DNA from 2 places in the Glutamicibacter sp. BSL13 genome. Region 1 is predicted to be linked to the other one. Evidence: riboswitches for the same ligand, from Rfam matches in the RefSeq annotation. Region 1 holds a riboswitch; the other holds the start of a gene.
What was found. Region 1 has a riboswitch for S-adenosylmethionine ahead of RCJ92_RS04725 (methionine ABC transporter ATP-binding protein). Riboswitches for the same ligand answer to the same signal wherever they lie in the genome.
Positions count from the first base shown of each region.

Region 2: linked by a shared signal. The riboswitch ahead of RCJ92_RS03935 (ABC transporter substrate-binding protein) and the one ahead of RCJ92_RS04725 (methionine ABC transporter ATP-binding protein) in region 1 are both predicted to bind S-adenosylmethionine.

Region 1 is NZ_JAVGCZ010000016.1:12,036-19,032, forward strand. It holds gene RCJ92_RS04710 (hypothetical protein) at 1-808, shown strand, start outside; gene RCJ92_RS04715 (MetQ/NlpA family ABC transporter substrate-binding protein) at 977-1,852, opposite strand; gene RCJ92_RS04720 (methionine ABC transporter permease) at 1,895-2,620, opposite strand; gene RCJ92_RS04725 (methionine ABC transporter ATP-binding protein) at 2,629-3,438, opposite strand; SAM riboswitch class I at 3,513-3,602, opposite strand; gene RCJ92_RS04730 (plasmid pRiA4b ORF-3 family protein) at 3,877-5,250, opposite strand; gene RCJ92_RS04735 (exonuclease domain-containing protein) at 5,325-6,323, opposite strand; gene RCJ92_RS04740 (hypothetical protein) at 6,629-6,997, opposite strand, start outside.
Region 2 is NZ_JAVGCZ010000013.1:10,548-17,544, forward strand. It holds gene RCJ92_RS03920 (LLM class flavin-dependent oxidoreductase) at 1-422, shown strand, start outside; gene ggt (gamma-glutamyltransferase) at 514-2,355, opposite strand; gene RCJ92_RS03930 (ASCH domain-containing protein) at 2,799-3,188, shown strand; SAM riboswitch class I at 3,584-3,674, shown strand; gene RCJ92_RS03935 (ABC transporter substrate-binding protein) at 3,793-5,424, shown strand; gene RCJ92_RS03940 (ABC transporter permease) at 5,436-6,392, shown strand; gene RCJ92_RS03945 (ABC transporter permease) at 6,407-6,997, shown strand, end outside.

The sequences.
Region 1 (6,997 bases):
GGGACACGAACCCGGGGCCACCGAACTGCTGGCCCTGTACGTGGCCGACGGTCTGCTCGAAGCCCTGGAGTGGGCGAACAACGGGGTCGCCAGCGATGAGGCCGCCTGCATGTGGCTGGCCTCCCTGCGCGCCTACAAGCAGCTGACCGGCTCCTTCCCGGAATCCGCGCCGCAGCCGCTGGAGCGCTGGATCGACACCGAATTCGCCGCCGTGGAGCGCCCCGAGGGCATCGCGGCCGGGGACCCGGCGAACTTGAGCGGGCTGGACAGCGCGGACATGGGCTATGCGGCACGTCCCACGGGCGCCCAGAACGACAGCACCGGGGTGCTGCCGCGCGCCGCGGTCACCGCACTCATCGCCCGGGTACCGCAGGCCAACACGAAGGCGCTGGCCAAGTCGGCCGCGTTCCTCAGCCACGGGGAACCGGCGGCGAACACCGCCGCCGCCGCCGCACTGATCCTGCGTTCGGCCCTGGAGAAGTCCACCACCGCAGCCGGGGAATGGCAGGGGCACCTGGAGGGACTGGAAGGCAGCGCCGCCGAGGCCCTGCGCGGGATCGTGGACACCGTTGCCGCTTCCCTGGACCGTCCCGCCGCCGAAGCCTATGCCGCCTACTTTGGCGGGGCCGATGAGAACGAAGACGAGGATCCGCAGGCCGAGCAGCCCCGGGATCCAGAAGCCGACGCGTACGCCGTCGCCCTGCTGGCCGCCGTGTACGGCACCGACCTGATCGCCGAACGCCCCGCCTCGGTGCTCGATGACATCATTTCCGAACTGCATGAGCGCTGGATGGGCCTGGTCGGCTGACCGAGCGGTTGGTCCTCGGCCCGCTGGCCCGTCGGGGTGACGCGCTCCCACCCACCGTTCACGAGAACGGGCTAATGGGCACCAGCGGTGTGCCATGACCCGGCAATGCAAGAGCCTGCGAGGGACAAGCCGGTGGCTTGTCCCTCGCAGGCGTTTTTGAAGTGTTCGTTAGTTCTGGGTGTTCCAGGTGGCGATGTCCGCTGCCGGGTCACGATCCCAGGGGGTGGGCAGTGCGCCGTCGAGGTAGTCTTCGTACCATTCGCGCACCTCATCGGAATGGTAGGCGGCTTCCAGGGCCTTGCCCTTCTCCGTATCCATGAAACCGGGTTTTGCCGCCACCAGGTTGTTGTAGGGAAGAGCGTCCTCCTCTTCCTCAAACAGCAGCGCATCCTGCGGGGTCAGCCCGATCTCCCCGCCGAGCCTCACGAACAGGAAGCCGGCATCCACGTCGGGCAGGGTCTTGGACAGCGACTGCTGGTCCACCTCAACGAAGGAGAAGTTCTTGGGGTTCTCCAGGATGTCGTTCTGCGAAAGGTGGATGACGCTCTTGCCCTCGGTGATCTTCAACAGCCCCTCCTTGGCCAGCAGGGCCAGGGCCCGGCCGTTGTTCGAGGGATCCACCGGGATGGCGATCTTGGCCCCATCGGGCAGTTCCTTCGCCGACTTGTGCTTGGTCGAGTACAGCCCGGCCGGTGAACCGTACATGTAAAAGGCCGGGTCCACCTCGATGTTCTGATCCGCCGTGAACTGCTCCAGGTAGGCTGCGTGCTGGAAGAAATTCGCGTCATATTCACCGTTCGCCACCACGTGGTTGGGCTGGACAATGTCGGTGACGTAGGTCGCCTGCACATCCCATCCCTGCTCCTCCAGGATTCGCTCGGCGATCTTCGTGGGCTCCTGGGTGGGCGCCGATTCGGTGACGATCAGCTTGATGGTCTTGTCGTTCCCGGCATTGACATTGCCGGTCAAACCGCATGAAGCCAGCAGGCCGGTGACGGCCAAGGCGGCTGCTGAGGTGATGATCCTGCGACGAGTCAGTGACATGGTGTTCCTTTGAAGTAGTGAAGGTGAAGTAACGGGTGCTGGCTATCGTTTGTCGTAGCGCCGGGCCAGCGCCGTACCGGAGACCTGCACCAGGTGCACCAGCGCGATCATCAGCACGATGGCCAGGAGCATGACACCGGTCTCGTAGCGGTAGTAGCCGTAGCGGATGGCGAAGTCGCCGATCCCTCCGCCGCCCACCAGCCCTGCCATGGCCGAGTAGGAGATGAAGGAGACGGTCATGATGGTGATCGAGCCAAACAGCGCCGGCCGGGCCTCCACCAGCAGGACGTCGCGGATGATCTGCCCGCGGGTGGCGCCCATGGCATTGGCGGCTTCAACGACGCCCGAACCGAGTTGGGTGATGTTCTGTTCCACGAAGCGGGCGAAATAGGGAATCGCGTTGATGGTCAGCGGGACAATCACCGCGGCGGTACCCACCGTTGTTCCGACGATGAACCGGGTGACCGGGATGATCGCGATCAGCAGGATCAGGAACGGGAAGGAGCGGATGGTGTTGACTGCACCGTCGACGATGCGGTGCAGCCGCGGTCGGGGCCGCAGGCCCTGCGGTGACATGGAATAGAGCCAGATTCCCAAGGGGGTACCGATCAGGATCGCCAGGGGAATCGAGACCAGCAGCATCGCCAGGGTCTGGCCGATCGCGACGCCGATCTCGGGTCCCAGTTCCAGCAGGCGGTCAATGCTGAACGTGGCCACTGCACCGTTGCTGCTCGCAGCGGCCGCAAGCGGAAGATAGATTGTGCTCAAGACGTCTCCTAGGATGCGGCAGCCGACAGCTGCGGGGTGCGGTGTTCTTCCTGGCCGGTGGGGCGCTGCAGGACGATCTCGTCACTGATCAGGTAGCGTCCGATCGCGGTATGCGGGCTGAAACCCGGTTGCCTCAACTCGGCCAGATCAAACTGTTCAACCAGCCGCCCGTCCTCCATTACCGCCACGTTGTCGGCGATGGCCTTGACCACGTTCATTTCGTGGGTGACGATCACGGTGGTAATTCCCAGGTTGGCGTTAATGTCCAGCAGGTATTGGAGCACCGAGTCGGTGGTGCGCGGGTCAACGGCGCTTGTGGGTTCGTCGCACAAAAGCACCTTGGGCTCCGTGGCCAGGGCGCGGGCGATGGCCACGCGCTGCTTTTGGCCGCCGGAGAGCTGGGCCGGATAGGAATGGATCTTGTCGGCCAGGTCCACAATGGCCAACGCCTCCTGGGCCTTCGCTCTCCGTTGGCGGGCGGGAACCCCGGCAAACTTGAGCGAGAGCTCCACATTTTGGGCGGCAGTGCGGTTATTGAGCAGGTTGAAGTGCTGGAAGATCATGCCAATTTGATGGCGTTCGCGCCGCAGCTCTTCCTCTGAAAGTTCGGTCAATTCCACGCCGCCAACCTGGACCGAACCGCTGTCCGGGCGCTGCAGGAGATTGATGTTGCGGATCAGGGTCGATTTTCCCGCTCCCGAGAAACCGATAATTCCTTGGATCGAGCCCCGGGGAATGTCCAGGGACACGTTGTCCACGGCCGTGAAAGCGTCGCTGCCGGTGCCGAAGCTTGTCGATACGTTGCGCAGGCTGATCATGTGTACTCCTCGTCTTTACCGCGACGAAGCGTCCCGGCCGCGCGGCCTCACTGAGGAGCGGTCAGCCAGGAAATTCTCCATCGTTTCTGGCAGTAGCACCGTGCCCCAATGGGTGGTTGCCGCGACGTCGTAGAGCCAGATCTCTCGGCCGCTCTGGATGGTTTGAAGGTCATCGCCTTCGTTGTCCACCAGTCTGGCGCAGGGATGGAGAACGACTCAAAGGGCAGGTCACAAGCTGCAATGATCAGTCTTATGGCGACATTTCGGGCGTCACATCCCGTCATCTTCCGCTGTTGTGACGACATGTGAATCAACGGATGAGGCGGATTGCAGATTCTAGGCACACCAAAGCCATAATGCACGGCCCATCAGGGGCCGCAGGCCAACAGCGCAGTCAGGCGGTGGACCGGTTCGTCTCTCGCCCCGTTGCGGCGCGCCTCAGGACACGGGAGCCTGCAGCACCATCCGCGCGAATTCGTCCACGTGTTCCTGGGCAGGCTTTGAGAAGTAGCCGCCGGAGTCCCGTCGGTGCCACCGGGCGAGCTCCTCAAACAGGAGGGCTAGAGTGCTGCGGTGCACGACCGCATGGCGCCCCAGCGGCTGACCCAGCGGCCCCATCCGGTAACCCAGCAAGTTCATGACCTCGGTAATGTAGTCGGACGCCGCGTCGCTCAGCGCCTCGATCCCGGCGGCCCGGCACAACCAGTAGGCGATGGTGCCATCGCGCAAGCCCTCGTCCTTTTCCGCCGTGTTGATGGCGTTCAGCAGATGGCGGGCGAGGCGCGGTTCATCCCCGGCCAGTTCACTGCCCTTTTTCGTGGCGAGCACACGCCCGCGGTAGACCCGCACCAGTCCGGCCATGCGCGCCACCTCACGCAATTGGGCCACCGTGGGCATCGTGTGTTCACGCTTGCGCGAGGAGGATTCGTAGTCAATGCCCTCCCACTGCAGGCGCTCCACCAGTTCCGCCACGGCCTTCGGGTTCATCCAGCTGGCGGGGGTGAGCTTGATGCCTTCGCCCTGGGCCAGCTCAATGAGCACCTGGAAAGGCCGAACTATCTCCGTGAAGAACCATTCGGGGATCCGCGCGCCTGCCGCGGCGTCGGTGATTCCGGCCTCGCTGGCTAGGATCAGCGCGTAGCGCCGTACCCCCGAGGGCTTGCCGCGCAGCCACTGGACAAAGACCGAGTTTCCCGCGAGGAGGCTGAAGTACAGTTCCAGCTCGCGGTTCGCCGCCTGCTGGTTGTAGGTCATCGGGTCGAAGTCGAGCTCATCGCCGGAGCGCCAGCGCAGCCAGTCGATGGTTTCCTGCTGCTCCTCGGTGGGCTGCTCGGCGTTGAACTCCTCCAGCTTGTCGTACCAGCCCGATAATCCTCCGCTGTCTTCCACCGGCGCCCGCATTTCCCCCTCGAGCACCCGGGCGGCGCACTGCTCGTCCGGGCAGGGGGTTGATGATTCGAGGGTCAGACGGTGCGTCCAGTTGTCCCCGAAGTCGTACACGTAGAACAAGGTTCCCGGGTTGACCGCCAGGGCCTGGCCGAGTGTGGTGCCCTCCTGCGGCTGGCCCTCCAGCTCCTCGTCCAGGGCAAGCTGGTCATACCAGCTGGTTCCGGTCTGTGGCTTGCCCCATCCCTGGGTGGGGTCCGCGCTGTGGAAGGACTGCAGGTGGCTGTTGTCCCAGCCCATGGCGATCTGGATGATGTCACCGGCAGCGGCCAGGTCCAGGTCGGCCGGAATCTGGATGCGCCGCCAGATCAGCGGTTGGGCTTCCATCAATTCAATGCGCAGCGTCAGCAGGTCGCGAGAAGTCATAGACCCATCGTTGCAGATCAGCGGCTTGGAGCGAAGACTGCGGGAGGATAAGTCGCGCCGCGTCCCGCGGCAGATTACTGCAGGGCGAAGCCTTCGACCAGCTGCATGAATTCGCCCTCGGAAATGATCTCCACCTTCTGCCCGGCGGCACGCAGGCGCAGCACGTGCTTGGCCTTGTTGGTCAGCCGGCCGTTGGACAGGTCCTCGGGGACAAAGCCGTCCCCGACCACCAGCGCGGTCGTGGCGCGGGTGACCCGCGAGGCGGTCTGTGCGCCGCGGGCGGCGGCCCATTCCTTGGCCTGGGGCCGCGGCACGCCCAGGTTCCCGGTGAACACCACGGTTTGCCCGAACAACGGGTGGCTGGCATCGGCCTCCAGGTTCGGCGCCGGGTTGTCCCCCTCCTGCGGCCAGAACGCGAACGCGTCGCGCGGGGGCATGGCGTTACCGCGGGCCAGCCAACCCTGCGCGTCACGCATGGCCCGGGAGATCTCATCGCCCGGCTGCCAGGGGCGGGTCAGGCCCAGCGGCACCGAGTAGTGTTCGGCAGTGTTGTGCACGGTGGGGGTTTGGCCGCGTTCGGCGATATCGATCATGGCCCAGGCGCAGGCTTCGGCGTCGGCGAGCGCCTCGTGGTGGTTTTCGATCGGGTGCCCGGCTTCCTCGGCCACGAACGGCAGCGAATAGCTGGGAAGGTCATAGGCCTTGCGGGAGAGCTTCACGGTGCACAGGTGCTGGATCTGCGGGACCGACAGTTCGCTGGCCTCGGCCGCGGCCCGGATTACCCCGGAGTCGAACGCCGAGTTGTGCGCGACCAGCACGTCTTCCCCGACGAACTGCAGCAGATCGGTCAACTTCTCGCCAATGCGCGGGGCGGTGGCCACCATGTCCTCGGTGATGTGGTGGATCGAGACGTTGCGCGGGTCGAAGTGGTCGAAACCGGCCGGCGGCTTGAGCAGCCACTGCTCGGTTTCCACGATGCGCCCGCCACGCACCTTGATCAGCCCGACCGAACAGGCCGACCCGATGAATCCATTTGCCGTCTCAAAATCAACTGCGGTGAAGTCCAAAGCCACATATTCACTGTACTCCGCTTTCCCGACCGAACGGTTCAGGCCGGACACCCACGGGCCCGCGGAAGCGGTCCAAGATCACCGTTACCAGGTACGTGCTCAGGGTAAATCCTCCGCGGTGACTTGCGGATTTATTGGGGCCGCGCGCTTGGGAGCATGACCCGTGCCCGCTCTATGCCGCAGCCAGCGCCCCGGCACGATCTCACAGTCTGCACGCCGTCGGCAACCGCCGGGGCATTCCTGGATCCGAACAACACCGGGCCCCGCACTCCTTCGCGGGGTGCGGGGCCCGGGTGGGGCCGGTGGTTTTAGGCGCTGGCCCTGCGCAGGGTGAGGTAGGAGGCCCCGGCCATCAGCACGGCGACCGCGCCGGCGCCAAGCACCACTCCCCCGGCGGTCCAGGTGACGGCCCAGCTCCAGAACTGGCCCCACCGCTCGCCCAGCGTCATGTAGAACACCGTGCCCAGCACCAGCACGCCCAGGCCGATGAAGAACACCAGCAGCCCCGTGGTGCGCCAGCGCAGGTAGATGGTGGATACCCAGAAGCCGATCATGAACAACAGCACCATCAGCGCGAAGTAGAACATGATCTGGATGAACCAGTTGTTCTCCGCCACCCACTCCAGGGCGAAGAACCGCCCGTTCAGCCACCACCCGTTCGTGGCCTGCTCCACCAG
Region 2 (6,997 bases), on a different contig from region 1:
CGGACGACGTGATCGGCTCGAACGTGAAGTCCAACGCGATCCAGTCTTCCGTGGAGACCTTCCAGAAGGCCAGCGGCGACGAGGGTTCACCGTGGACCATCCGGCAGCTGGCCGAGTGGGTCGGCGTGGGCGGTTTCGGCCCGATCACCGTCGGTTCGGGCGCCGAGGTGGCCGAGAAGCTGATCGACTGGGTGGACTACACCGACGTGGACGGGTTCAACCTCGCCTACGCGATCACCCCGGGAACCTTTGAGGACATCGTCGAGTATGTGGTTCCCGAGCTGCAGGCCCGCGGCGCCTACAAGACCGAGTATGCCGAAGGCTCGCTGCGCAACAAGCTCTTCGGTGCCGGCGACCGGGTCAAGGACACCCACCGCGCCGCCCAGTACAAGATCGCCAACCGCCTGGCTGCCGCCCGCTAGCGGCCAGCGGTGAACAGGGCGGCGCGGCCGCGGAAAAACCCGTCACTGGTCTTTCCGCGGCCGCGCCGCCTTCGGTGTGGATGCGCGGGAGCTACTTGTGCTTCTTGTGTCCCTTCAGCTGCTTCACCACCATCGCCGAGCCGCCCCCGCGCCGGGTCGGTTCGGCCGCGGCGGTCAGCTTGCCCCGCGGGCCGATCTCCACGGCCGCCACCGCACCGATCTCCGCCTGCGGGGTAAAGGAATCCCCGGACGGCACGAACTGGTGGCCGAAGGGCTCCAAAATCCGGGCATCATCGGCAATGAACTCCGGTTCGGCGGTGACCGCGGCGGTGTTGCGCTGTGAGGCGCGCGGCGCGGCAATCGCCTCGGAAATCTCCATGCCCAGATCCACGCGGTTGACCAGGGTCTGCAGCACCGTGGTGATGATCGTCGAGCCGCCCGGGGAGCCAACCGCCAGCATCGGCTTGCGGTCCTTGAGCACAATGGTCGGCGCCATGGAGGAGCGCGGCCGCTTGCCCGGCTCGATGCGGTTCGGGGCGGCCGGATCGTAGACGGTGGAGAAGTCGGTCAGCTCGTTGTTGAGCAGGAACCCGCGGCCCGGCACCACGATGCCCGAACCGCCGGTCTGTTCAATGGTCAGCGTGTAGGACACGACGTTGCCCCACCGGTCGGCCACCGACAGGTGCGTGGTCGAGATATTCTCCGTGTCCTTCTCCTGCGCCACCACACCGGCTTCGGTGGGGCAGCGCCCGTCGTAGTTGGCGGCATCGCCCGGCGCTACCGGTTTCACGGAGGCGCGCTGCGGATCCAGGGCGCAGGCCCGTTCGGCCCCGAAGAGCCGGTCGGTCAGCTGGCGGGTGGGCACATCGACGGATGCCGGATCCCCGACGTATTTGCCGCGGTCGGCAAACGCCAGGGCGCTGGCCTCCAGGTAGTGGTGCAGCGCGTCGGGTCGCGGCATCGTGGAAAGCTGGAACCGGTTCAGGATGTTCAGGGCCTCGCCGACCGTGGTGCCCCCACTGCTGGAGGGGGCCATCCCGTAGACGTCCAGGCCGCGATAGTTCACCCTGGTCGGCTTCTGCTTCACGACCTTGTAGCGTGCCAGGTCCGCGGCGGTCATGTGGCCGGCTGGCACGGGCAGCTCGGTTCCCGGCACCACCGGCGGGGCCTGCACGGTCGCGGCGATCTGCTCGGCGAGCTCACCGCGGTAGAACGAGTTGATGCCCCGGCGCGCAATCATGCGGTAGGTCTTGGCCAAATCGGGGTTCTTGAACACGCTGCCCACCTTGGGGGCAGCCCCCCGGGGAAGGTACAGCTTCCGGGTGGACTCGAAGGCCTCGAACCGCTCCTTGTTATCCAGGGTTTGCTCGCGGAACGTCTCATCCACGACGAAGCCGCGCGTGGCCGTCTTGATGGCCGGCTGCAGGGCCTTGCCCAGGCTCATCGTTCCCCAGCGGTCCAGGGCCTCATCCCAGGTGGCCAGCGTGCCGGGCACGCCCACGGACACCCCGCTGGTCACCAGCTCCGGGGTGAAGGGGTAGGGGCTGCCGGTCTGCGGATCAATGAAGGCGTCGTGGGGCATAGCGGCCGGGGCGGTTTCCCGACCGTCCAGCGTGCTGATCTTCCGGGTTTCGGCGTCGTAGTACATGAAGTAGCCTCCGCCGCCAATGCCGGCGCTGTAGGGTTCGGCGACTCCCAGTGTCGCGGCGGCGGCCACCGCCGCGTCCACGGCGTTGCCGCCGCGGCGCAACACGGAAATCGCCGCGGAGGTGGCCTCCGGGTCGACGGTGGCCACGGCGCCACCGTAACCGGTGGCGGTGGCCTGCTTTTCGGTTTGGCGTGGTTCTGCCTGGGCCGGCGCTAGACTGAGCGCGGTCAAGCCTAACGCCAGGCTGATCGCGCAGGCTGGGGCGCGAAGTGATCGTGGGTGCACAGCTACCCGCTCCTTGGGGGGTTGATGGGTTCTGACCCCCTCAAGCTAGGCGTAGTGCACCACATCCAGTGGAAGTGACACGCATCACATTAGAAAAGTTGTGGTTGTCCTGAGGAACCGGCTTTCGGCGCAGCGCCTCCGGGGCGGGGCCGTCCTTCGGAGAGGAGCCGGCGGTTTCTGTGCACGAAGCACCGTATGCCTTTCCCGCCGATTTTTGCGCGCAACCTTGGTTCCGGGCAGAGGCAATGAAAGGCCCCTGTGCAGCGCCGGCCCATGGCGGAAAGCACTAGGCTTGGGCCATGGATTCCTCGGCCTCCCGGCTCCCGCCAGTCGACCTCGCGCGGGCAAGACAATTGTGGGGCGACTATGTGCTTTGGGCAGGGGGCGGGGGCCTGCGACCCGAGGTGTTGCCTGTCGTTGACTACTTCGGGGACAGTCCCGCATTGGCCGATGCGTTGCTGCGCGCAGTTTCCGACGGGGATAAGCGCGCAACCTCGAGCCTGGAGAACGAGTACACGGCAAGCGGTGAACCGTTGCCGGAGGCAGGCGCCTATTGGCTAGCCTGCGATTCCACCGGTACGGCGCGTCTCATCCTGCAGACCACCGAGGTCACCTTGGCGGCCTTTGACCACGTGGACGCCGATTTCGCCTTTGCTGAAGGGGAGGATGACCGCTCGTTGGCCAGCTGGCGCCGCGAGCATGAGAAGTACTGGCGTCGCACCCAGCGGGTTGCTGGACACCAATGGGATCCGACCCTGACGTCGCAGCCGGGTTTCCGGGTCGTGCTTGAGCGTTTCGTTGTCGCCTGGCCTATGGGCCCCGGCAGGGCGTAGCGCCCAGCGGTTTTTCCGCGCCGGTGGATCGGCCGGCTCGTGGATGAGGAATCTGTACAGGGTTTCACAGGGCTCCAACTGCGGGACAAGGCCAAGCCGGCCCGGCCCTGCGGCTGCTGCACAGTGCTGCCCCCGGTCCGCGGAGGCGTGTAAAACCCGCGCCACCCACTACAGCGGGCGCGGTGGCACCGGCGCCACCCTGCCGGAGGAATTGTCAAGGATCTGCGGTTTTCGCCTTCACACAATGACTTACCGGCGCGTGTGACCCCATTGTTACGGTGCTGCCGAGCCTTTGTCGCCTCCTCGGTGGCGATGTGACGTCGATGTTTCGTCATGGTTGGTCACATGAATGTCCCCGCCGCACACTGAAATCACCCGGAACACCCACCGGAACAACACCATCCAGAGCGACTGAGAGACCTGGCTCGTTGACGTCGCAGCAACCACCCCGACGGGGAGCGGTGCTAAGGCCAGGACCGATGGAGATTGCTAGATTTCGCAACGGTCCCCGAACACGGGCGGATGTCTGCCTGTTTTGCCTCCCTTCGCGGGAGGGACCTGAATTCAGCGTGCTCCTCGGGCTAAACCGAGAGGAACACGGATTATGCGGCCACCACGTTTGGCGCTGAAAGCCACCGCACTGCTTGCGGCCCTGGGGCTGTCGTTGACCGCATGCGGCGGCAGCGGCGCGGCAAGCCCGAACACCGAGTCGGCACAGCCAGCCGGCGACCCGGTGCAGGGTGGAACCCTGACCTACGCCGAGGTCACCCCCATCGACAACTGGCAGACCCAGGCTGCCCGGTTCTACGAGAAGGCCAACGTGCTGAACTCGGTGCTGGACCGGCTGACCTATTTTGACGCCGAGCAGGGCAAGCTGGTGGGGTGGATCGCCAGCGGCTTCACCTCCAACGAGGCCAAGACCCAGTACACGTTCACCATTCGTGACGGGGTGACGTTTTCCAACGGCACCGCACTGGATGCCAAGGCCGTCAAGGCGAACCTGGACGCGCTGGGACTGGGCATCAAGGATGCGCAGATCCAGCCGAACGTGGATTTCTCGGCGTACAAGTCCTCCAAGGTGCTCGACGGGAATAAGGTCCAGGTCACCCTGAAGCGCCCGGACGCCAACTTCCTGCGCGCCACCTCCTCGGTGACCGCCGGGCTGGTGGCCCCCGAAACGCTGAAGCTGGACAACGCCGGGCAGTCGGCGATCTCCAAGATCGTGGGTTCCGGACCGTTCGTCTTCGCCTCGGAAAAGCCCGATGAGGAGGTGGTGTTCAGCGCCCGCGACGACTACGCCTGGGCTCCGCAGGGTGCACAGAACCCGGGGGCTCCCTACCTGGATGAGCTGGTCATCAAGTACCTGCCGGAGGTTGCGCACCGTGCCGGGGCCGCCCAGTCCGGGCAGGTGGACCTGGTGCGGGGATTGCAGCCGGTGGATGAGCAGGTGCTGAAATCCGGCGGCGGCCAGGTGTTCGCCGCGCAGGGCGTGGACTTGACCACCAACAACGCCTCGGTGCGCATTGGCTCCGGGCAGCTGACCGACGCCAAGGTCCGCCAGGCGCTGCAGGTGGGCATCGACCGCCAGGCGCTGAAGGACACCGTGCTTTCGGACAGCTATGTGATTTCCGCATCGATTCTGAACCACAAGGCCCCGGGCTTCGTGGACTTCTCCGCGGAATTGGCCTACGACCCGGCGCGCTCCAAGGAGCTGCTGGATGAGGCCGGCTGGGTTCCGGGACCGGATGGGATCCGGCAGAAGGACGGGAAGAAGCTGGAGGTCACCGTCGCCTCCTCGAACAACTCGGTGGTCATCAAGCCGGCCTTCGAACTTATTGAGCAGCAGTGGCGCGAGATCGGGGTCAAACTGGTGAACCGGGCAGCGGACAACACGTTCCTGACCAGTGCCCTGGTCGATGACAAGGTCGAATTCTTCGGCACCCGGCAGTTCGCCTACGGCGGGCTGGGGCCGGTCTTCGGGCCGGCGAACAACACCCAGACGCTGAACGCGGACGAAGAGTTGAACGAACTGTTCACCCGGGAACAGGCGGCCACCACCGAGCAGGAGCACCTGAAGCTGATCGGTGAGGAACAGCGTGCCCTGGTGCTGGACAAGGCCCTGACCCTGGTGCTGTGGGATGAGGTCCAGGTCTACGGCGCGCATTCGGGCACCCACGTCGACTTCACCTCCGGCACTGCCCCGATCTTCCAGGGCGCCTGGAAGAGCGGCAAGTAGGGGAGGGAAGCATGGGTGGATACATTGCCAAGCGCGTTGGCCAGGCCCTGCTGGTCATCTGGCTGGCCTACACCGCGGTTTTCCTGGCGGTGCAGGCCCTGCCGAACGACCCGGTGACCATCTTCCTGTCCACCGACGCCGCCGCGGACCCGGCCACCATCGCACAGCTGAAGGCCCACTACGGCTATGACCAACCGCTGATCACCCAATACCTGGGACAGCTGGGCGCGCTGCTGCGCGGAGACCTGGGCTACTCGCTGTCCTCCGGGGCGCCGGTGGCCGCCCGGATCGGGGAGGTCATCGGATCCACGCTGGTCCTGGCCGGCAGCGCCTTCGTGCTGGCCGTCCTGCTGGCGGTGGCCCTGGTGGCCGCGGCCACCCTGGCCCGTGGTGAGCGGCTGCGCCGGGCGCTGTTGAACCTGCCGCCGCTGTTCATTTCAATCCCGGTGTTCTGGCTGGGCCTGGTGCTGCTGCAGCTGCTGGCCGTGCAGCTGGGGGTGATGTCCCTGTTCCCGGACGGTTCGGCGCTGTCGCTGCTGGTGCCGATCCTGGTGCTGGCCCTGCACCTGAGCGCACCGATCGCCCAGGTGCTGCTCAAGAGCGTTCAGCAGGTCTCGGCCCAGCCGTTCGTGGACGTGCTGCGCGCCAAGGGGGCCGGGGAGTCCTGGATCTTCTACCGCCACACGCTGAAGAACGCCGCCCCGGCCGCGCTGTCGATTGCCGGGATCACCATCGGCACCCTGCTGGCCGGCTCGGTGATCACCGAGACCGTGTTCGCCCGCGCCGGACTGGGGCAGCTGGTGCTGCAGGCGGTCACCGTCCAGGACATTCCCCTGGTGCAGGGGCTGGTGCTGCTCACCGCCGCCACCTTCACCGTGGTGAACCTGCTGGTGGACCTCATCCACCCGCAGCTGGACCCACGAATCATTACCGCCCACGCCGGCTCGGCACGGGCCCTGGCCGCCTGAAGGGACAAGGGATCATGAGCGTACTGACCGAACAGAACACCACCCCGGCCGGGCTGCCGCTCCCGGAGCCGGCACCAACCACCGCGGCGCCAACACCGGGCCGCCCGGTGCGCCGCTGGCTGGGACGCTGGTGGATGCTGCTGCCGCTGGGCCTGCTGCTGGCCTGGGCGCTGGTGCCCGGCGCGTTCAGCGCAGCGGACCCGATCACCGGGATCCCGGCGCAGAAGTTGAGCGCCCCCAGCCCCGCCCACCCCTTTGGCACCGACCACCTGGGCCGCGACGTGTACTCCCGGGTGGTGCACGGCACCGGGCAAACCCTGATGACCGCGGGACTGGCATGCTTGATCGGTTCGGTGCTCGGCAGCGTGCTGGGCCTGCTGGCCGGCACCGCCGGAAGGGCGGCGGACGCCGTGGCCATGCGCCTGGTGGACGTGCTGCTGGCGGTGCCCGCGTTCCTGATCGCGCTGATCCTGGTCACCGCCACCGAGCCCGGGCCGCTGTCCCTGGGCCTGGGGGTGGGGATCGCCTCGATTGCCGCGTTCGCCCGGCTGGTGCGCACCGAGGTGCTGCGGGTGCGCTCCCACGACTTCGTGCAGGCGGCACTG